One region of the Vibrio sp. R10-SG3-ISO3 genome, then DNA from elsewhere that is predicted to be linked to it. Evidence: riboswitches for the same ligand, from Rfam matches in the RefSeq annotation. Region 1 holds a riboswitch; each other region holds the start of a gene.
The links. Region 1 has a riboswitch for thiamine pyrophosphate ahead of thiB (thiamine ABC transporter substrate binding subunit). Riboswitches for the same ligand answer to the same signal wherever they lie in the genome.
Positions count from the first base shown of each region.

Region 2: it holds a riboswitch for thiamine pyrophosphate, as region 1 does, so the genes downstream of both, thiC (phosphomethylpyrimidine synthase ThiC) here and thiB (thiamine ABC transporter substrate binding subunit) in region 1, are expected to answer to the same signal.
Region 3: it holds a riboswitch for thiamine pyrophosphate, as region 1 does, so the genes downstream of both, thiD (bifunctional hydroxymethylpyrimidine kinase/phosphomethylpyrimidine kinase) here and thiB (thiamine ABC transporter substrate binding subunit) in region 1, are expected to answer to the same signal.

Region 1 is NZ_JCBDHE010000059.1:106,775-114,365, forward strand. It holds gene thiP (thiamine/thiamine pyrophosphate ABC transporter permease ThiP) at 1-1,517, opposite strand, end outside; gene thiB (thiamine ABC transporter substrate binding subunit) at 1,566-2,543, opposite strand; TPP riboswitch at 2,620-2,733, opposite strand; gene AC6R1A_RS17935 (flavin prenyltransferase UbiX) at 2,797-3,420, opposite strand; gene mpl (UDP-N-acetylmuramate:L-alanyl-gamma-D-glutamyl-meso-diaminopimelate ligase) at 3,436-4,788, opposite strand; gene fbp (class 1 fructose-bisphosphatase) at 5,116-6,129, shown strand; gene ppa (inorganic diphosphatase) at 6,320-6,847, shown strand; gene AC6R1A_RS17955 (DUF2799 domain-containing protein) at 6,936-7,316, opposite strand; gene AC6R1A_RS17960 (gamma-glutamylcyclotransferase family protein) at 7,360-7,591, opposite strand, start outside.
Region 2 is NZ_JCBDHE010000011.1:505-8,095, reverse strand. It holds gene AC6R1A_RS01875 (thiazole synthase) at 1-187, opposite strand, end outside; gene thiS (sulfur carrier protein ThiS) at 190-399, opposite strand; gene AC6R1A_RS01865 (HesA/MoeB/ThiF family protein) at 402-1,166, opposite strand; gene AC6R1A_RS01860 (thiamine phosphate synthase) at 1,169-2,431, opposite strand; gene thiC (phosphomethylpyrimidine synthase ThiC) at 2,442-4,385, opposite strand; TPP riboswitch at 4,547-4,645, opposite strand; gene crcB (fluoride efflux transporter CrcB) at 4,728-5,111, opposite strand; gene AC6R1A_RS01845 (multicopper oxidase domain-containing protein) at 5,221-6,603, opposite strand; tRNA gene AC6R1A_RS01840 (tRNA-Trp) at 6,755-6,831, opposite strand; tRNA gene AC6R1A_RS01835 (tRNA-Asp) at 6,874-6,950, opposite strand; rRNA gene rrf (5S ribosomal RNA) at 7,007-7,122, opposite strand; partial or broken rRNA gene AC6R1A_RS01825 (23S ribosomal RNA) at 7,335-7,591, opposite strand, start outside.
Region 3 is NZ_JCBDHE010000034.1:94,103-101,693, reverse strand. It holds gene AC6R1A_RS08505 (arginase) at 1-437, shown strand, start outside; gene AC6R1A_RS08500 (PhoX family protein) at 912-2,789, shown strand; gene AC6R1A_RS08495 (hypothetical protein) at 3,184-3,336, shown strand; gene AC6R1A_RS08490 (LysR family transcriptional regulator) at 3,446-4,333, opposite strand; TPP riboswitch at 4,490-4,647, shown strand; gene thiD (bifunctional hydroxymethylpyrimidine kinase/phosphomethylpyrimidine kinase) at 4,739-5,575, shown strand; gene AC6R1A_RS08480 (PstS family phosphate ABC transporter substrate-binding protein) at 5,609-6,559, opposite strand; gene AC6R1A_RS08475 (putative bifunctional diguanylate cyclase/phosphodiesterase) at 6,780-7,591, shown strand, end outside.

The DNA of each region.
Region 1 (7,591 bases):
ATCAGCGCAAAACAGCCCACACTCAAAAGCAGTAAAGTGACCGATACGACTGCCGCCGCGTCCATTTGGTAACTGCCGAGCAGTTGGAACAGGTAGAGCGGCAGCGTACGAAACTCCTGGCTGCCAAACAGCGCGATGGCACTGAGATCGCCCATAGAAAACATAAAGCTGATGGCAAACGCGTGCGCCAGCGGCCGTTTTAATGCGCGCCATTCCACCACTCGTAAACGGCGCCAACCGCGGATTCCAAGGGTTGCACAAAGGTACTGATACTGCTGCTCGAGTTGCAACATCGGCTGAGCCAAGGTTTTGATCACATAAGGCAGCCCCATTAACGCGTTGACCGTAACAACAACGACCAAGGCGTAGCTGAGCGCATCCGTCCACGAACGGAGCAGCAAAAAGAGCCCGGTCGAGATCACTAATCCTGGGGTCACCAGAATGATGGTCCCTAGCAGCTCTATCTTATCCGCGTCTTTCTCACGTTGATTGAGGCGCAGTCTTCGGCTCGACAATAAAATCGCCGTGCCCGCACTGACAGCGATAACGCTCGCCATGCTCGCCACTTTCAGTGACGCGCCGAGCGCGGACCAAAATCGGCCATCGCTCAGCACACCCAACGCCTGAGAATTCATGCCACTGGTCAGCACCATCCCAAGAGGCGGCAACACTAACAGCAAGCTAAAACCTATCCAAGCGCCATCCCAGCACTTAGAGAATAGACTGTCTTTCACCACCAACGCAGTTGGTGCGTCGCTGCCCATCGAAATAGCAATAGGTCGAGCGAAACGTTGAATCGATAGTGCCATTAAGCCACATAGCAGCATTTGCCAAATTGCCAGTAACGCGCCCGCTTGCAAATCAAAATCAAACTTGATCGCTTGGTAAATCGCGAGCTCAATGGTGGTCGATTTGGGCCCGCCGCCCAATGCCATCACAGTGGCAAAGCTGGTAAAGCAGAGCATAAACACCAACCCGCAAACGGGCGCTAATTGCTGCCTCATCCGCGGCCATTCGACCCACTTAAACTTTTGCCAATGCCCCATGCCTAAGTGGGCGCACAGTTTGTGTTGCTCCGCCGGAATCGACTCTAGTGATTGCAGCAGCAAACGCGCCGCATAAGGAAGATTAAAAAAGAGGTGCGCGAGCAAAATGCCGTGCAAACCGTAAATATTAAATGGTAGCGAAAGATCCCACTGCGCAAGCTGTGTCGCCAACCAACCACTGCGCCCATAAATCGCCAGCAAGCCAAACACCCCCACCAAGACAGGCAGCACCAAAGTGGTCGCAAACAGCTTAAGTACCAAGGCTTTCCCGATAAACTGCCGCCGCGACAAAGCATGGGCGACGGGGATCGCCAAGCCGACACTGAGCAGCGTTGAGAGGAAAGATTGATAGAAGCTAAATTGGGTAACGTGGCGGTAATAAGGGTCTTGCCAAATGACACGCAGATCGAGGGAAGGCGCTTGATTGAGCAAGGCCAGCAGCGCAGAAACGACAAAGGCCGCGATCAACATCGCGACCCATACGCCTAATTTAGGGACAGATTGCACGAACGCCTAACCTTAGAAGGTCAACGCGTTTTGCCATTCACGAATCCACGCTTTGCGGTGGGTAGCCACCTCTTCAGCGCTAAAACTCAAGGCTTGGCTAGGCTTCGTCAGGCTTTGATACCCTTCTGGCAACGCAACGTCAGTGACAGGGTACATCCAGTTCCCTGTTGGCATGGCCGACTGAAAGTCATCGCTGAGGATAAACTGCATAAAGGCATCCGCCAAGTCGCTGTTGGCGCTCGTTTTGACTTTGGCCACCACTTCTACTTGAGTGTAATGACCTTCCGCGAAATTCGCTGCAGCGAACTTAGCCTCATTTTCGGCAATCAGATGGTACGCAGGTGACGTGGTGTAAGAGAGCACCATATCAGACTCGCCTTTTAAGAACATCGAGTACGCTTCAGACCACCCTTTCGTGACCGTCACTGTCTTTTTCGCCAACGCTTTCCACGCCTGCGGCGCTTCGTCGCCATAGACAGATTTCATCCACAGCATCAAACCTTGACCCGGGGTTGAGGTACGCGGGTCTTGGTAGATGACTGTTAAGTCGTCATTTGATTCCACCAGTGCTTTGAGGCTAGTCGGTGGCTCAGCCAAGGTCTCTTTGTTGTAGACAAACGCGAAGTAACCGTAGTCGTACGGCACAAAGGTCGTATTGGACCAGCCGCCTGGCAAGGTGACGGATGACGTATCGACGCTATGCTCAGCCAACAAACCGGTTTGCTGCGCTTCTGCCATCAAGTTGTTGTCTAACCCCAACACAATGTCGGCTTTGCTATTGTCGCCTTCCAGTCTCAAGCGATTGAGGATAGAGACGCCATCATCCAAAGCTACAAAATTCAACGTACAGTCGCACTGTGCTTCAAACGCTTTTTTTACCACTGGGCCTGGGCCCCAATCGGCAGCGAAAGAGTCATAGGTATAAACGGTTAACGTATCGGCTGCGGTTGCAGAAAAAGACGTCAGTGCCGCGGCGGCACAAAGTGGCATAAATGAAGGGATAAAAGTGGATTTCACTGCTCGCTCTCCTTGTTGAGCCACGCAGGTCTGAGGGACAAACAGACGTCTGATGTCCTCGCTCAATTCCTACGCCAGCATTATCTGGTTCAGGTCTACGGGTCCCGAGCAAAGCTCGATCTCAGCGTCATTCAGTGAATGAATAGCTCCCCGATGAGGTTCGGCTTGATTGTAATAGGTCTGCCCTACAATAGCCATACTTGCGTGACGGCCCACCAAGACGCAATCACGAATCTTTACGTTGATCATAGCCCCAGCGCGCCACCAAGGATTGCTCGATGCCGAGGTGATCCAAAATGCGCGCGACCATAAAATCAATAAGATCGTCTATCGATTTAGGTTGGTGATAAAAACCGGGCGCGGCCGGCATAATAGTGACGCCCATCTGCGAGAGCTTGTGCATGTTCTCAAGGTGTAAGGTTGAGAAAGGCGTTTCTCGAACCACCAGCAGCAATTGACCACGCTCTTTCATCACCACATCGGCGGCGCGTTCAATCAAATTATCGGACATACCATGAGCAATCGCTGCCACACTGCCCGCCGAACAAGGGCAAACCACCATCTGCTTGGGCGCCGCTGAGCCAGAGGCCACGGGCGAGAACCAGTCCTCTTTGCCGCACACCACTAATTTAGCCGGGTCGCAGCTGAGATGGGCGACCAAGGCTTGCTTGGCGCTGTCTGGGTTGGCAGGCAGTTTTAATCCGTGCTCGGTGGCCAACACCACTCGCGCCGCCGATGAAACCAGCAGGTAAACCTGATAGTCCGCGGCCAACAAGCACTGCAACAGACGCAGCCCATAAGGCGCGCCTGAGGCTCCGGTAAAAGCGAGGGTGATGGATTTTTCAGCCATTGTGCGTATCTCTTATTATTGGGCTAATTGCGCTAACAGTTTGTCGTGAATTCCGCCAAACCCGCCGTTGCTCATCACCAGAATCTGATCGCCGGGGCAAGCATGCCGAGCGATGCTGCGCACCAAGTCGTCGATGTCGTCAGAGACATAAGCGGGTTGCGCGCACTGCTCGGCAATCTCACTCACAGACCAAGTAATTGACTCAGGCTGAAAGAGGAACACTTCATCGGCCGCCTGCAATGAGGCCGCAAGCGTTTCTTTGTGCACCCCGCGTTTCATGGTTGCACTGCGCGGCTCCAACACCGCAAGGATTCGGGATTGACCCACCTTGTTACGTAAGCCGCCCAATGTCAGTTCAATCGCCGTTGGATGATGAGCAAAGTCGTCATACACAGTGATGTCATTGACCTGCCCTTTTAACTCCAAGCGGCGTTTGGTATTAATAAAGCGCCCTAACGCCTCACAAGCGTGATCCGGAGTGACCCCCACATGACGTGCCGCCGCGATGGCCATCAACGCATTGCTGACGTTGTGATCGCCGACTAAATCCCACGTCACTCGACCCACTATTTCTCCCGCCAATAAGACATCAAAGACACTGCCATCTTGGGCCTGTTTTTGCGCTTGCCAGCCAGAATCGCACCCTGTGTACTCTTGTTCGCTCCAGCAGCCACGGGCAATAACGTCTTGCAGCGCCAGGTCTGATTGAGGAGTAAACATCCGACCATTGCCCGGTACGGTTCTCACTAGATGGTGAAATTGGCGCTTAATCGCCTCAAGATCATCGAAGATGTCTGCATGATCGAACTCAAGGTTATTCATGACCAAGGTACGTGGATGGTAATGAACGAACTTAGAACGCTTATCGAAAAAAGCGCTGTCGTATTCATCAGCTTCAACTATGAAAAACGGGCTGTTGCCCAACCTTGCCGACAAACCAAAGTTGCCAAGCACGCCGCCCACGAGAAAACCGGGTTCATAACCACAATCTTCCAGAATCCAAGCGAGCATACTGGATGTGGTGGTTTTGCCGTGCGTTCCCGCGACCGCCAGTACCCATCGGTCATGCAGCAGAAACTCTTGCAGCCACTGTGGGCCGGAGGTGTAACGCAGGTTGCTATCCAGTACATGCTCGACACACGGGTTACCACGGCTCATCGCATTACCGATCACCACCAAATCGGGCGCCGGATTTAACTGCGCAGGATCAAACCCTTCTATAATTTCAATACCTTGCGATTCAAGTAGCGTGCTCATGGGCGGGTACACATTGGCGTCACTGCCGGTGACTTTGTGCCCCAATTGACGCGCTAAAATTGCCGCTCCTCCCATAAAGGTGCCACAAATTCCCAAGATATGAATATGCATAGAGTGATCCTGAAAAGGCTAATTTGAAGTGCTCATTATGGCGATAATGGCTTGAAAAGCGAACCTCTTTGTCCTTCGGATGTGAAATCTTGGCACAATCGAGCAAAGTTTGTTCAAGATGAAAAACCGTGAAAATATTTGAATAATTACCAAAAAAATTGAGAGGTTAGACAGTTAGTTCGTTACCAATAATAAGATCATGGTTTTACAATTGCTCAAGGCAAAAACAAAAGCTCACGCATAGCTTCGTCCCTCTTGCGCCCCAACAATAAAATGGCAAGAGGTTGCCCAACTCCCCCCAAACTTATGCGATTTTAAGGAATAAACATGTCTGGAATGCGCACCCTTGGCGAGTTCATTGTTGAAAAACAGACGGACTTCCCCCACGCTAGCGGTGATCTATCATCCCTACTGTCGTCGATTCGCCTTGCGGCTAAAATCGTCAACCGCGAAATTAACGCGGCGGGCCTTGGTGATATCACCGGTGCCGTTGGTAGTGAGAACATTCAGGGCGAAGCCCAACAAAAACTGGATGTTTACGCGAACGAGAAGTTCAAAGCAGCACTTGAAGCACGTGATCAAGTGTGTGGCGTAGCAAGTGAAGAAGAAGATGAGGCGGTCGCGTTCAATAAAGAACTGAACAAAAACGCCAAATACGTGGTATTGATGGATCCACTCGATGGCTCCTCTAACATCGATGTTAACGTCTCTGTCGGAACGATTTTCTCTATCTATCGCCGCGTCTCTCCTATCGGTACCCCACCGACAGAAGAAGACTTCCTTCAACCAGGCAACAAGCAAGTCGCGGCCGGTTATGTGATTTACGGTTCATCAACCATGCTTGTCTACACCACAGGCAATGGCGTCAATGGCTTTACCTACGATCCATCGATCGGTACGTTCTGCTTGTCTCATGAGAATATGATGGTGCCAGAAGATGGCCGGATCTACTCAATTAACGAAGGTAACTACTTCCGTTTCCCAATGGGCGTGAAAAAGTACATCAAATTCTGCCAAGAAAACGAACCGAATGACGGTCGCCCGTACACGTCTCGCTACATTGGCTCTTTGGTGTCGGACTTCCACCGTAACCTACTGAAAGGAGGCATTTACCTGTACCCAAGCACGCAAAGCCACCCGAACGGCAAACTGCGTCTTCTTTATGAGTGCAACCCAATGGCGTTCATTATTGAGCAGGCGGGCGGTATTGCCTCAGACGGTGAGAAACGCATCATGGATATTGAACCCACAGAGCTGCACCAACGTGTGCCTTTCTTTGTTGGCTCAAAAAACATGGTCAAGAAAGTCGAATCTTTCCTCGCAGAATACAAAGACCAATAAGGCTCAGCTATTCTCTTCAAGGCGCTCACTGAGCGCCTTGTTTTTTATGAACTTCCATCGCTTCCCCAGTCGCTGCGCTTCACAATCGGTGTTTTCTTGACCAAGCTCTCATCGTCCGTCATTTACAAAAAACCAAGTTTAGCGGTAAGGTATTTGCCTACATATCGACCAATAACAAGGAAGCTTGCCCATGAGTCTTAATCACGTCCCTGCAGGGAAATCACTCCCGGATGACATTTATGTCGTCATCGAAATTCCGGCCAATGCCGATCCGATCAAGTACGAGGTCGACAAAGATTCTGGCGCGGTATTTGTGGACCGCTTTATGTCCGCGCCTATGTTCTATCCATGTAACTATGGCTATGTGAATCACACACTCTCTTTAGATGGTGACCCGGTTGATGTCCTAGTGCCGACCCCTTATCCCTTGATGCCAGGTAGTGTGATTCGCTGTCGCCCTGTCGGTGTATTGAAAATGACCGATGAATCAGGTGAAGATGCCAAAGTGCTCGCCGTGCCGCACAGTAAAATCTCCAAAGAGTACGAGCACATCCAAGATGTCGGTGATATTCCTGATCTGCTCAAAGCGCAAATTACCCACTTTTTTGAGCGCTACAAAGAGCTCGAAAGCGGCAAATGGGTCAAAGTGGAGGGCTGGGAAGACGTCGCTGCCGCGCGCCAAGAGATTCTGGAGTCGTTTGAGCGCGCGAGTAAGTAATCCTCACCCAACCACCGTGACTCATTAAATAACAGAAAACGGCCAGAGCAGTGACACTCTGGCCGTTTTCTTTATCGGTATTCAACCATTAAAAACCCGAACCTGCCGTGGAATTACGCCCTGATACATAGTCTTGCTGGAAGAAGGGGTCAAGACGGTCGCACACCCCATAATAGGGTTTGCCCCTCACACCAAGCATGTAGGCGTTTTGCTGACAATATTGGCCGCGACCTTGCTCATATCCGGCCAAATAGGCGGCATAACGGTCGTCGTTCAAATGGCCAGCTTGATCCGCTTTGGCTAACTTAGATTGCGACAAGTTCAGTAAGCCGTTTTCACCGCGATCAACACCGAACTGATACCAATCTTGATCGACGTTAGACGTTGGCGTAGTGACAGTGGTACAGCCTGTGAGTAACAGGGCGACGAACGCCCCGACGGGTGTGATGGTACGTTTCAGCGCTAACATAGGACTCTCCTTATTGAACGCTTGTTCTCACCATAAAATGGCGCTAGACGCGCTGGCACCAATCGCCCGATGCAATCAACACATCCAATTGGCTGACATCTTGGTAGAGGTAAATCCAAGCCTGACCAAACGGCGTATCGATGTGCTCTCTGCGATACTCTACCGGCACATCTTCTAGTTCATCTATACGTGCGAGCGTGACATCATCGATCAAATAGACTTCACCTGAGATCGAATCATGTCCTTCAATCACCGCCGGATAGGGCCCCAAATCA
Region 2 (7,591 bases), on a different contig from region 1:
ACGGCGCTAAGATATCATCTTGCTTATCATGGATATCGACGCGCTTGAGCGCCATAGTCGCCAGTTGCGATCCCGACGCCTCAATAGCGCGCGCCATGGTAGTACTGTTCGAAAACTTACCCGTGCCGGTAAACAGACGCGAGTCAAACACTTTGCCCGCGATAGTAAGCGGTGTTATTGGCGCCATGATCAGCCTCCTGCAATGGCTTGAAATAGTGCGATGGCATCGCCTTGATGGACGATATGTCTGCCCCACTCGCTGCGCGGAACGACACAGTTATTGATGGCAAACACACACCCCACCTCCACGAGCGATAACTCAGCAATGAGCGCCGTTAATGTTGTCCCTGCTTGAGTCGTATGTGTTTCACCATTGACGGTGATAGTGATGGGTTCCATGTTCATTCCTTAACGATGTTTGACTGACACACATGACAAGTGGCATCCACTGAGATAGTTAACGTCTGCCAGCGCATCGTGAGTCCATCAAATAGGTGTAATGTCGATGGGCTAAGTTGTGGCTCATCAAGGACTAACCATTGAATCGCCGCCAGCGCTTGGTAATTACCTAACGTCCCTACCACCGGACCTACCACGCCAAGTTCACTGCATTTTTGACCAGAAGGAAGTGAATCGAACGGGTATAGGCAGTGGTAGCATGGACTATCTTGCTGATAGTCAAACAACGCGAACTGCCCTTGCCACCCAATGGCCGAGGCCGAGATCAAAGGTGTCCGGTTTTTGAAGCAGAGCCGATTGATTTGCTGGCGCGTTTCAAGGTTGTCTGTGCAATCAAGCACGATGTCGGCAAGCATGATCTCAAGCGCAAGCTGGGTATCATCGAGCCGCTGCTCAATCGCACGAAGGCGGATCAAAGGGTTGAGGTTCTCTAATTGACTCTTAGCCGCCAACGCTTTGCTCTGCCCTTGGTCATCGTTTCGATAGATGACTTGGCGCTGAAGATTGCTTAGCTCGACACTGTCATCATCCACCAACACCAATTTGCCCACACCAGCGGACGCTAAATAAAGGCTTGCCGCCGACCCGAGGCCACCACAACCAATCAGCAACACATGAGCATTCGCCAACTTAGCTTGTCCTTGTTCGCCCCATTGCGGCAACGACACTTGTCTTTGGTAACGTAAGAACGCCTCGTCAGACAGCATAGTCATCCCTGCTCTCCTACTTGCTTGTTTGCCTTCATCAACTCAGTAAAAGCCGCAATGACCGGTTTTGGGTCGTCGGCGAGCGTAATCGCGCGCACGACAGCCAGGCTTGAGACGCCGCACTGCCACACCATCGCAGCGTTACCTTGGTCGATACCGCCAATCGCAACCGTAGGAAAGCCCGTACCTTGCGAGCGAGGAATTGAATCAATCAACTGTTGATAAAGCTTCAAGCGCACCAAACCTTGCGGCTTTGAAGGCATAACTTTGGTCGTAGTTGGGAAGATATGCCCGAGTGCGATGTAGCTTGGCGCAATCTGCACAATACGCAGCAGTTCGTAATAGCCGTGTGTCGAGAGCCCTAAAGCGATACCTGCCTGTGACAATGCCTGCAAGTTCGACGCTTCAATATCTTCTTGGCCAAGGTGAACACCGAATGCACCGTGCTTTATCGCCAACTGCCAATGATCGTTGATAAACACGTGTGCTTGATATTGCTGACCCAATGCAATTGCACGAATTACCTGCGCTTCCAAATCGGCTTGCTGTGGATCTTTGATGCGCAGCTGTATAGTTTTAATGCCTAGAGGCAGCAATCGTTCAATCCAACGGACATCGTCGACCACCGGATAGAGACCCAACACCTCTTTCGCCATAGAGGGAAAAGAGATCGCGCGGCCTTCAGTTTTCCAACCGACACGAATGCCGAGAGTTTCGTCTTCCAGGACAGGCGTAGGAAATTGCTCAAAACAACATGGCCATTGAGATGTTTCACGTGAAACATGCCCCATCGCACGTGCGAGCGTCAGTGCATCTTCAACGGGAAAATCGAGCGCCCGCAAGGTGATAAACCATGCGAAGTGCTGTGTAGGATCAAGCGCCATTTGGTGGACATTAAGCGCACGCACTTCAGCATGAGCACGCGTGCTGTGTTGCCAAATATCGAGCACGCGCCCTTCGCACCTTGCGCCAATAACGATCGCATGCGGGGCATAGTCCGCCAGCGAGACATCACCCTCTGCAACTGAGTACACCAGTTGATGGATGTTTTGTTCGCTGTCGTCACTGAGAGAGGAAGACTCAGAGACTTGCGTATCCCGAGCAATCCAAACAGAAGAAGACGCACCGCGCAGTTCAACCGTCGACTCAGCCCCTTCAATCAACTGAATCTCTCGTGTGGCAAACCCTTGCTCGCCGGCTAATGCCAAGCATTGCGCGATATCATCGCGCAATGTGGGCTCTGAGTGAGGAATCACAATTTTCATCGTCGCGTTCCTACGACTCTGCACTTTCAGGCTGCGCGGCAGGATGATACAACTCAGAACCCGATTGACGGAACTCCTCTGACTTTTGGCGCATCCCTTCAAGTGGATCATCGAGCATTTTAACGGAGATGGCTTGGTCGGCTTCGACTTGTTGCGTGTCTTTAGCGTACTCGCGCACTTCCTGAGAAATTTTCATCGAACAGAATTTTGGTCCACACATTGAACAAAAGTGAGCCACTTTGCCCGACTCTTGCGGCAAAGTTTCATCGTGGAAAGCTCGCGCTGTATCAGGGTCCAGCGACAAGTTGAACTGATCCTCCCAGCGGAACTCAAAGCGAGCTTTTGAGAGCGCATTGTCACGAACCTGAGCACCAGGGTGGCCTTTAGCCAAATCCGCCGCATGCGCCGCGAGTTTATAAGTAATCAAGCCCGTCTTAACGTCTTCTTTATTGGGTAGACCCAAGTGCTCTTTCGGCGTCACATAGCAGAGCATCGCACAGCCGTACCAGCCGATCATCGCAGCGCCAATGCCAGAGGTAATATGATCGTACCCAGGGGCAATATCGGTCGTCAGAGGACCCAAAGTGTAGAATGGCGCTTCGTGGCAGTGCTCTAGCTGCTCATCCATATTGGCTTTGATCATGTGCATAGGTACATGCCCAGGGCCTTCAATGATCACCTGCACGTCATACTCCCACGCGATCTTAGTCAGTTCACCCAACGTGCGTAGCTCAGCAAACTGCGCTTCATCATTGGCATCGGCCACCGAACCTGGACGCAAGCCATCACCGAGCGAAAGCGCGACATCGTACTTGGCACAAATTTCACAAATTTCGCGGAAGTGGGTGTAAAGGAAGCTTTCTTGATGGTGAGCGAGACACCACTTAGCGATGATCGAGCCGCCGCGAGAGACAATACCCGTGACACGTTTGGCCGTCATCGGCACATAACGCAACAGCAAACCGGCATGAATCGTGAAGTAATCGACGCCCTGCTCAGCTTGCTCAATCAAGGTGTCTCGCATCACTTCCCAGTTGAGGTTTTCTGCAATGCCATTCACTTTTTCAAGCGCTTGGTACATAGGCACGGTGCCGATCGGAACTGGGCTGTTACGTAGAATCCACTCTCGAGTCTCGTGAATATTGCGTCCGGTCGACAAATCCATCACCGTATCGCCGCCCCAACGTGTTGCCCAAACCAATTTCTCAACTTCTTCCTCAATGGAAGAGGTCACAGAAGAGTTACCAATATTGGCGTTCACCTTGACCAAGAAATTGCGACCAATAATCATTGGCTCCGCTTCCGGGTGGTTGATGTTGGATGGAATGATGGCACGGCCCGCGGCCACTTCTTGGCGGACAAACTCAGCACTGATGTCCTTTGGCAAGTGGGCCCCAAAGCTTTGACCTGGATGCTGTTGGTTCAACACCTCATCGCGATAACGAGCACGCCCCATGTTTTCACGCAGAGCGATGTATTCCATTTCCGGTGTAATCACACCTTGACGCGCGTAGTGGAGCTGAGTAACACACTGACCGCTTTTCGCACGGCGAATGCGAGGTAAGTTACCATAACGCAGCTCGTCTAGCGTATCGTCTTCCAAGCGCTGTTTGGTGTATACCGAACTGACCTCATCGAGCAGCTCCGTATCACCGCGCTCTTCAATCCACTGATCACGTAGCTTAGGCAGGCCCTGGTAGAGGTCAATCGTATGGTCAGGATCGGTATAAGGACCAGAAGTGTCGTAAACGCGAATCGGCTCATTGGGCTCAAAGATCGGCGCGTCTTTAGTACCGCCAATCAAGCTGTCAGCGAGGGAGATTTCTCGCATAGGAACACGAATATCAGGTCGTGAACCTTCTACATAAACCTTGCGTGAATTAGGGTACGCCTGTACCGAGAGGGTATCAATAAACTGTTTGGCTTCCAGTCTCGCTTGTTTGCGATTCGACATAGCATTTTTCCTTGCTCTTTATTGCTCGTAGGAGCATGAGTGTTAGAGATAAAAATGCTTGGCGGAAAGATGCGACAAGAGGGCGATCTGACGCGGGTACCTATCTGTAGATAGATCGCATGACGCTCAGATCAGAGAGAACGAATCCTAGATTAGGAGGGTCGATATCTTCTCTTGTTCCCTTCGCAGGTATTAACCTGATCAGGTTCAACGGATCCCGAATAAACGGTCTCAGCCTTATGGCACTCCGACAAGTGAACCGAGTATATAAAAACGGCTTGGATAAACCAAGCCGACCTGTGTAAATTTTGTCTAGTGAGGCTCAAAGCACCTCTAAGCAAGCTAGCTTTTGATCAGCAGTTGAAAGCCCACCCAAGCGGCAGAGATGCTTAATACCACATTGAGTAAGACATTGAGTCCCATCTTGAAAAAGGCGCCCTGCTGCATGAGTAAAACGTTGTCCATCGAAAACGTAGAGAACGTTGTCAAAGCACCAAGAAAACCGAGCCCGATGATCTGTCTCCATGGTTCAGTCGCAAGGTTGCCATTTTCAAACGCGGCGATCAGTAAGCCCATCGCCAGTGAGCCGACTACGTTAACAGTTAGCGTACCGTATGGAAAACCTCGCCCCAGTAATGTCGCACACAGCTCAGACACTAAATAACGAGAGCACGCACCAACGGCGCCACCCATGGCAATAAACCCTAAAATTGCAAACTGACCCATAACCCCTCCAAATTTATGGCGTTAGTGTAGCGCCAAACAGACAAAAAAACAGACTTCAGATCAATGTAATGACGCTAAACACTCTGTTAGATTTAAAAAGTTACAGGAGTCACTTTACTTCGATATAGCCCATCAAACCGGTTTTCATGTGCTCTATGACATGACAGTGATACATCCACCGACCGGGGTTGTCCGCGACGAAAGCCGCTTTGGCACGACCATTCTTGCCCAGTAGTACCGTATCCGTATGGAACGGCTCTAGGAGCGGCTTACCGTCCATTTCGAGCACGGTAAAGGTATGGCCATGAAGATGAATAGGATGATGGTACTGAGTGACATTTTTAAGATCGAAGATGTAGGTTTTGCCTAGCTCCAACTGCGCCAGCGGCGCAGGAATCGAATGACGACTCATCCCCTGCCACGCCACCTTGTTGGTCAACCAAAAGGTTGGACTCGCCTTGCCATCTTTGCCTACGGGCGTTACCGCACCTTGCCACTCAAACACAAAGTCAATCTCTTCAGCGTTGGGTAGATCGAGCGCGGGCACAGGGTTAAGAGGAAAACTTGGCAGCGCTTGACCCTGTGGCAAATCAGACGCGACGACATCAAATTCACACAGAGGAAAAGGGAAACGCCCCTTCATTTGACGAACAAACACTTTGTTGCCAGCAGATGGCGCAATCAGACCAAGATCCACCCTCATACCCGGTCCAATTTTATGCTGAGAGAGCTCAATTGGCGTGGTGACCGGGTTACCATCAATAGCCAGTATCCAAGCCTCTGCCCCTTCAATCGCAATTGGATAGGTAATGGTATTGTCGACATTAGCAATGCGTAAGCGAGTGGTCGCGTGCGCTTTAAGCGTATATACAGGCTCATGAACGCCATTCACACTGCTCCACTCCCCTGGCGTGCCCATCCGAGCACTTAAACGTGGGATCATTCTCTCCTTCCACTGCCCTTGACTGTCGATGTGCCAATGCTTGAGCATTAACGCATGCTCTTCATCAAAAACCACGGGGTCGCGCTCTTCAACAATAATCAGTCCAACGAGTCCTCGCCCTAACTGTTCAACGCTGTTCATGTGTGGGTGATACCAAAACGTGCCTGCGTCAGGCGGAGTGAATCGATACTCAAACGTCTCTCCCGGCATGATAGGCGCTTGACTGAGAAAAGGAACGCCGTCCATCTCGATCGGTATTCGCAAGCCGTGCCAATGTATGGTGGTAGGCTCTGACAGTTTGTTCGTGAAACGAATCACGACCTCTTCCCCCTGACGACAATAGAGTGTCGGCGCAGGGATCGCACCATTAAACCCCAGTACGTCGGTTTGATACCCAGGGACGAGTTCGGCCCGGCTAGGCTCAGCAGTGAGCTCGTAAACATAGCCTTCTCGAGTCCGAGTTTGCCGAGTCACCGAACACGCAGGAATCATTGAGAGAGCAGACAAAGCAAGTGAAGATTGAAGAAATTGGCGACGACTCAAAGCCATAACGGTAAACACCTAAAACAGACAAGACGTATAATGTAGCAAAATACTGCGAATGATTCTCAGTGCAATGAGCGATTTGTGGTTTTGTCGCGTGCAAGATTAAAAAACGGAGACAAAAAAGGCTCTAGTCTTTCGACTAGAGCCTTAGATATGGCAGGGGTGGAGAGATTCGAACTCCCAACACGCGGATTTGGAATCCGCTGCTCTGCCAATTGGAGCTACACCCCTAAAATTAGATTCAAAAAAACCTCGATAAACGAGGTTTATAAGTGGCGGAGTGGACGGGACTCGAACCCGCGACCCCCGGCGTGACAGGCCGGTATTCTAACCAACTGAACTACCACTCCGCAGTGGTCTATTTAAAGTCTTATCTCAATAGTGCTTTAAACAGATAATGTTCAAAGCCTGGCGATGTCCTACTCTCACATGGGGAAACCCCACACTACCATCGGCGCTAATTCGTTTCACTTCTGAGTTCGGCATGGAATCAGGTGGGTCCAAATCGCTATGGTCGCCAAGCAAATTTTGTTTAAGTTCCTAGAAGCTAGTGCCTAGTTCCTAGAACTTAATAATTCGGAAAGCTGTTAATTAAAGTCTCTAGTGCCTAGATGCGAGTTCCTAGACATACCTTCTAGGAACTAGGAACTATTCACTAGGAACTGAATTCTCGTTCATTCACACATTCAAGTTTCGTTCTTTCATTGAGTCCATCAAAACCCTTTGGGTGTTGTATGGTTAAGCCTCACGGGCAATTAGTACAGGTTAGCTCAACGCCTCACAGCGCTTACACACCCTGCCTATCAACGTTCTAGTCTCGAACAACCCTTAAGGATACTTAAAGTATCAGGGAAGACTCATCTCAGGGCTCGCTTCCCGCTTAGATGCTTTCAGCGGTTATCGATTCCGAACTTAGCTACCGGGCAATGCGATTGGCATCACAACCCGAACACCAGAGGTTCGTCCACTCCGGTCCTCTCGTACTAGGAGC
Region 3 (7,591 bases), on a different contig from region 1:
AAGGCTCGCTGTTTCATTTTGTCTTGCAGCGCAGTCAGCAAAGCCGCTTGTTCTGCCTTGGCGTGGATTCGGACAATCAAGATCCGAAGCTGCTTGATTATGCAGAAGATCTCGGCTGTGATTGGTTGTCCGTCAACGAGTGCCACTTTCGCTCTCGTTTTACTGTGAAGCAGCAGTTGAGCCACTACTTGTCACATTGTGATGACGTGGTGATCAATATTGATCTCGCCAGCTTACAGCCCGTGACGCGGTTGGAATCCGATACGTTGATCGAAGTGCAGATGGTCAATCGAGTGTTACGCCAAGTTCTGCTTTCAGGCAAGGTGCGCTTAGTGCAATTTGTCGGTTACAAAGACAAGCACATTTATTCGAAAGAGACATTGGGTGTGGTGAATGGCTTGGCGTCACTGTTTCCCAGTCATCATAGAGCAGCGTAATGCTCAAGTGGGTGAAAAACGGGGGCCTATAAAACTACTAAAGCTGGCGGTTAAGCCAGCTTTGTTGGGGTTGCACAGTTATTGAGGTTTGCTGTTCGTGTTTTTGTTCGAATCTTTCCAGTATTGAATACGAACACGATGCAATTGTGCTTTTCTCATTTTCTTCATGATAATCCCTCACGTTAAATACCATGCTCTTCATTGAGCAGATGTGAATCTAGTTCCTCATGAACAATTTCAATTTAGCGGCGAAATGCGCGAAACACCAGTGTTTTGATCACAAATTTTTCGCGAAATTGGCGTAATTTCTAATTTACATGTGACTGAGATCGCCATTTATTGGTCTTGTCATGTAATCGAAGTAAAAGCATCATCTTTACTTTGTATTTGTTAAACAAAACCTTAACTGATGTGTAACCTTACTCGCCTAACATTTGCTCGCTTATATAATGATAACTCAGCAAGGAGTCAGCAATGTGGGATCGTGATGAACAGGATTCACAATTCAGCCAGATGATCGAAGCGCGACTATCTCGTCGTCGTTTCTTAGCCGGAACCGCTGCCGTCAGTGCAGGGGCGTTTCTTTCCCTCAACCCGATCGCGAAAGCGATAGCGGCATCAAGTGATAGTCGTTTGCTCAACTTCGAAGCAGTGCCAGCCTCGACAAAAGATGCGATCATCGTACCTAAAGGTTATAAAGCCACGCCGCTTCTCTCTTGGGGTGATCCTATTTTTGCTGATGCGCCAGAGTTTGATCAAAGCGGTAAGCAAGATTCAGCCGCGCAGGCGCGTCAGTTTGGTGACAACACCGACGGGATGAGCCTATTCCCTATCAGTGACGATCGCGCTGTTATTGCGGTGAACAACGAATACACCAATTACGAATACTTGTTCGAACATGGCGGTAAAGCGATGACGGCGGACGACGTATTAAAAGCGCAAGCGGCACACGGTGTGACGGTGTTCGAAATCGTCAAATCCGGCGGAGAGTGGAAAGTGGATAAAGCAGGGAAACGCAACCGCCGTATTACCGCTAACACAGAAATGCGCCTGACAGGCCCAGCGGCGGGTCATGCGTTGATGAAAACCAAATTGGATCCTTCAGGCTTAGCGCCACTCGGCACCTTTAATAACTGCGCCAACGGTCAAACGCCTTGGGGCACATACTTAACCTGTGAAGAGAACTTCCACGGCTATTTTGGCACCAGTACGACGGCAGAGTTGAGCGACGATCATAAACGTTACGGAATCAAAGCAGCGAAGAGCAGTTACCAGTGGCATGACACCGATGAGCGTTTCGATGTCGCTAAGCATCCGAATGAGCCACACCGTTTTGGTTGGGTTGTGGAGATCGATCCAAACGATCCGACGTCGACGCCGCTTAAGCGCACTGCACTCGGGCGATTTAAGCACGAGAATGCGGCACTGTTGATCAACGATGATGGTCATGTCGTGGTGTACCTAGGTGATGATGAGCGTGGGGAGCACATTTACAAATTTGTCTCTCGCGATCGCTACCAACCGGGCAATGATGCTGCCAATCGCAACTTGCTTGAAGAGGGCACCTTGTATGTCGCCAAGTTCGAGATGGACGACAACGAGTTGAAAGGCAAGGGGCAGTGGATTGAACTGACTTATGGCAAAAATGGTCTGACTAAAGAGAACGGTTTTAACGATCAAGCCGAGGTGATGATTTTTGCACGTCGCGCTGCGACTCAAGTTGGCGCGACTACGATGGATCGCCCAGAGTGGGTGGCGGTGCACCCAGACAACCAACACGTGTTCTGTACCCTCACCAATAACAAAAACCGCGGCGTAAAAGAGGGCCAACCTGTCGGTGGTCCTAACCCTCGCGCTGAGAACCACTACGGACAAATTGTTCGCTGGGTACCGACCTCGGGCGATCACACCCAAGCAGAGTTTGATTGGGATTTGTACCTGATTGCTGGCAACCCAACGGTGCACAAAGATTCGCTCTACGCGGGTAGTGACAACATCAACGCCGACAACATGTTTAATAGCCCGGATGGTATCGGCTTTGATAAAGCCGGTCGTTTGTGGATTCAAACGGACGGAAACTACTCAAATCAGGGCGATTTTGCAGGTCAAGGGAACAACCAAATGTTGTGCGGCGATCCTAATACTGGTGAAGTGCGACGTTTCTTGACAGGGCCAATTGCTTGTGAGATCACGGGGCTGACCTTCTCCGCCGACTACAAAACCATGTTTGTGGGTGTTCAGCATCCGGGCGAGAAAGGTGCGCCTTCTCACTACCCTGGTGGTGGTGACAGCAAGCCTCGCTCCACCATCGTTGCCATTACCCGTGAAGATGGCGGCGTTATTGGCGCTTAAGCTGTCTCACTGTTTGCATCAACAATCATTCGCATCAAGATGGGCGCCACGAGCGCCCATTTTTTATTGCCGATATCCACATTGGCATATTTATGCGATCGCTCGCATAAAAAACGTCAAGGTTTCGTGTGTTCACCGCAAAGAGTGTTGCGCTTCACAATCGCAATCCCTATATTGAAAGAGTACTCAGCATAACCTTAAGGTGTTCTAATCCGAATAAACTCCAGATAACAATACGACATTGAGCGATTGACCCGGCGAATCTACCCCATTTCTATTGGCGCAGACGCCCCAACGTAAAAAGAATAAAGTCTATCTGAGCGCCTTCTGATGAGAGAAGTGGCACCTTTAGGTTATTAAGTACGGTGATGATAACTGAGGAGGAGGTTAGGCTATGGTATCACTACTTTGGGTAGCATTAGGTTGTGTGGTCTTCTTATGTTGTTGGAGTGCTCAGCATGGTCTCCCTATGCTGGGGCTTAAACTGGATGAGTCCGATCTACTGATTATTTCTGAACTCGCTGGCGAAGACGTCTTAGAGGCATGACCTCAAATAACGACGATAATGAGCGTTGAAGCAGCAGCAAAAATGGAGCCTTGGGCTCCATTTTGCGTTTCAAGCCTATCGAAAATTTTGGCTATGGCAGTGCGTTGGGTTATAGCGAGATCACGTCCGTCAACTTATCCACCACCGTATGAAAACGGGCTGGCCACGCTCTTTGTTTTTTGCTCACCAAATACAGGGTCTCGACGACGGCTTTCTTTGGCTGATGCACAGCAAGTTGATCGCGCAAAGTGAAAGAGCTGAATGCGCTGTGTGGCAGCACCGTAAAACCGAGCCCTTTGGCAACTGGCAGAAGAATTTGGCTGAGTTGGTTGATGTAGCCCGAGGTGCGCAGGGCGCGAATATCAATCCCCGCCAGCGCTTTGTCGCCACACTGCGAAAAGTAGAGCGAGAGATAGTGCTCCGCGTCGGGGTGGCGAATTAAACCGATCTCAAGGAGAAGTTCAGGGGTAATAGGCTCGTCGACGTTTGCCGGCACAATCAAACACATGGTTTCTTGACCTATCTCTTGCGCTTCGATTCTCGGGTCGAGCGGGATGTGAGTGACAAGGCCCAAATCGGCGCGCCCCTCAGCCAAATCGTCGATGATCTTACGGTTGGGGGCGACTTCCAGCTTGACGACCAGTTGTGCAAATTCACACTGTAAATCGAGCAGATGCGGGTAGATAAGCTGCGCCAACGCGCCAGAGCAAGAGACCGACACCTCACCGCGATGCGCGTCGTCCTGAGATAACGAAGCAATCAGGTCTGTTTCTTGTTTGGCGCGCTGCTTTGCGTACTGATAGACCTGTCTGCCTTGTTCCGTTACTTCAAAGCTCTTGTTGTGACGCGCAATCAGTGGGTAGCCGCAAGCCTGTTCGAGCTTTTTGATGTGCTGGCTGACACCGGGCTGAGTCATGAACAGCTTTTCTGCGGTATGAGTAAAGTGGCCGGTCTCGACCAAGGTTTGAAACGTTTTGAGCCAGAGTGGATTGAGCATAACCGTCAAATCAATAACGAAAATTTATAAAATTAAGAGTAAACGATAATGTTCTGTGTGCCAAACGTCGCGTTCGTATCGCCCACTCCTCGATTCACTCGGGTTATTTAAGTGATCTGAATAGGTTGCATCTGCGCTATCACAGGGTTAAGGTTGGCGACATAGTCGGGGAGCGTTCCTTCTGCTCGAGTCATAACGATAGCTTGATTAACGAGCCTGTCGTAGAAGCATAGAAGGAGGGCTGAGATCGCATCGCGAGACCCGTTGAACCTGATTCAGTTAGCACTGACGTAGGGAACTATTCATAACGCGGTGTCGTGGGGTCGCCACAATCTCGCCCGTTATGTGTTGTGCTTGGCCAACGCGCTCTGCACACAGTTCCTGGCGCGTGCGTGAGGAACACCGATGAACCAAACCGCATTTTATGACCCTCAAACTCCGATTGTCCTAACCATCGCTGGCTCCGACAGTGGCGGCGGCGCGGGCATCCAAGCCGACATCAAAGCGATCAGTGCAACAGGCAGTTACGCCTGCTCCGTTATTACGGCAATTACCGCGCAAAATACCTGTGGCGTTCACGCCATTCATCCTATCCCTATCGACCATGTTCAAGCGCAGCTCGATGCGGTATTGAGCGATCTCAATGTCGTGGCGGTGAAGGTTGGCATGTTGGCTGACGCTGAAATCATCCGTGTCGTGGCACAAAGTTTGTCGGCGTATCAGCCCAAGTTTCTAGTGGTGGACCCGGTAATGGTGGCCACCAGTGGTGACAGCTTACTGCACGCCAGTGCGGTGGGTGCGCTCAAGAAAGACCTGCTACCGCTTGCCGATATGATCACACCAAACTTACCCGAGGCGGCGGCGCTGACTGGGCGAGCAACGCCGACATCGGAAGAAGAGATGGGATCGATGATTGACGCCCTGCGCGCCTTGGGCGCCAAAACAGTGCTTCTTAAGGGCGGGCATTTAGAGGGCGAAAGCAGCAACGATTTGCTGATTGAAAGGAGTGGCAGTGAATTGATTCGCGCTAAGCGAGTCGCCACTCATAATACTCATGGTACGGGCTGTACGTTGTCATCGGCCATTGCGTCCTATCTTGCCCAAGGGTATCGGCTGCACAAAGCGGTCCATTTGGCTAAGCAATACATCTCACAAGCCATTGCGCATGCCGACGAACTCTCTGTTGGTCAAGGACATGGGCCTGTGCACCACTTTTTCTCTGGCCACCAAAATGTGCGTTAATCGCGATGGTGTGCAGTCACAACATAAGGGCCCTTATTTGGGCATCGAGACCGAGCCAGAGCGGCTAGAGTTGAGAATAAAACGCGCCGCGTCATAGCGATCGTTGGAGAGAGGAATGTAGCCAGAATGGGAGACGACTTTGTTGATGTTGTCTCTGTCGATATAACTATCGACAAAGCGTTTCAATGATGGCCGTTTCTCTAGCGCCTGTTTGTTCACGTAAATAAACAGAGGGCGGGAAAGTGCGGTATATCGCCCCATAATTACGTTCTCGACACTGGGTTTGACGGCGTTGGCGCCTGAGGGAGAGATGGCGATCGCTTTCAACTTGTCTTGATTTTGCAAATAGTAGGCAAAGCCGATAAACGCCATGGCGTTGGGATCGGCGGCCACTTCGGCGACTAAGGCTTCATCGTCTTCATTTGCGGTGTAGTCTTGTCGACTCGCTTTGCCATCCAGCACCACCTCAACAAAATAGTCATAAGTGCCTGAGTCTGATCCAGGGCCGTGCAGGACGATGGGGCGATCAGGGAAGTGCGGATTGACTTGCTGCCAGTGAGTTATCGTGCGTTCAGCGGTGCTTTCCCAGAGTGTTTTCAGTTCATCAAGAGAGAGCGCATCGATCCACTGATTTTCTTTGTTCACCACCACGGTTATTGCATCGAGTGCGACAGGGAGCTCAATATAGTCGATGTGGTTGATCTCACACAGCGCTCGCTCTTTCTCTTTAATCGGGCGAGAGGCGTTAGAAATATCCGTGCGGCCTCGGCAAAACTTACGAAATCCGCCACCTGTGCCAGTGATGCCCACCACCACTTGGGTGTTGTGCCGCTCGGCACGCATAAAGTGATCGGCGACGGCTTGGGTAATCGGGTAAACGGTACTCGACCCTTCAATTTTGATCAGATCTTTCCCGTGTGCCGTGGTACTCATCAGCGCTAGGCATACAGAAGCAAGAACAGTCGAACGCAATCGAAAAGTCATGGTTGAGCACAAAGGAAGAATCAACATACCGCGACTATACGAGCTAGCACTTTTGAGCTCAATATCTTCACGTGAACTGTCACTAAAGATTCATCAATCACTCATTAATAATAACTACGCTGAATATTTTCATGGGGATGTAACATTTCTTCACTAGGCTGACTCGCCTATGTTTTTATTCCTGCCCGCAAAATACGTGGGTAAACGTTCGTGTGATGCTATGAAGCGCAAATTCATTTTTACTTCCATTCTCGCCTTGTTGGTGATCACGTTTACGTCGGCGCTGGTGACCCAAGCGACCCACCTGTTAGTGAAAAAGTCCCCGCTTGCGGAAGCGGCCGCTGAAATTAAAGTCAACGGCACGCTGGCCTATCTTTGGTTTGATGAGATCATGTCGGGCGATACCGCTCAGTCGATTCAGGAAGTGTGGTACTACTTAGAAATCGCTGATTGGCATGTGGTCGCGCTGCTTGAAGGCGGCGAGAGCATCATGGGCAATTATGAGCCAGTCACGGACACCGAATTACGTGAGCGTCTGGTTGAGCTTCGCAAAACGCTGGCGCAATTTCGCCTTCATGTGGAATCCACCTACCAAAAAATTCAGGCGCAGCGAGCGGATGCGTTTTTAAGCGCCGGACGCGACGAGCAATTTTTGGAGTTTGCCAGCCAAGCGGATGAGATCCAGCGCGTGATCAAAGCCAGTTATGAATCTGGGATTTCCAATTACACGCAAACCAGCATCACCCTGATTATTGCGGTGATTGTGATTGCTGCCTACTCGATACGATTGCAGCACCGCTATGAGAAAAACCGCGATCAATTGCTCCACTCTCTCACGCAAGCCAAAGCCGCAATAGAGGAGAAAAATGAGCAACTGCACAACCGAGCTTACTTCGACCCTTTAACTGGGTTGCCAAACCGAGCACTGTTTTTAGACCGACTAGGCCAATCCATCCTCAACGCGGACCGCTCGAAAAAGCCGTTTGCTTTACTGTTCATCGATTTAGATCATTTTAAAGACGTCAACGATCT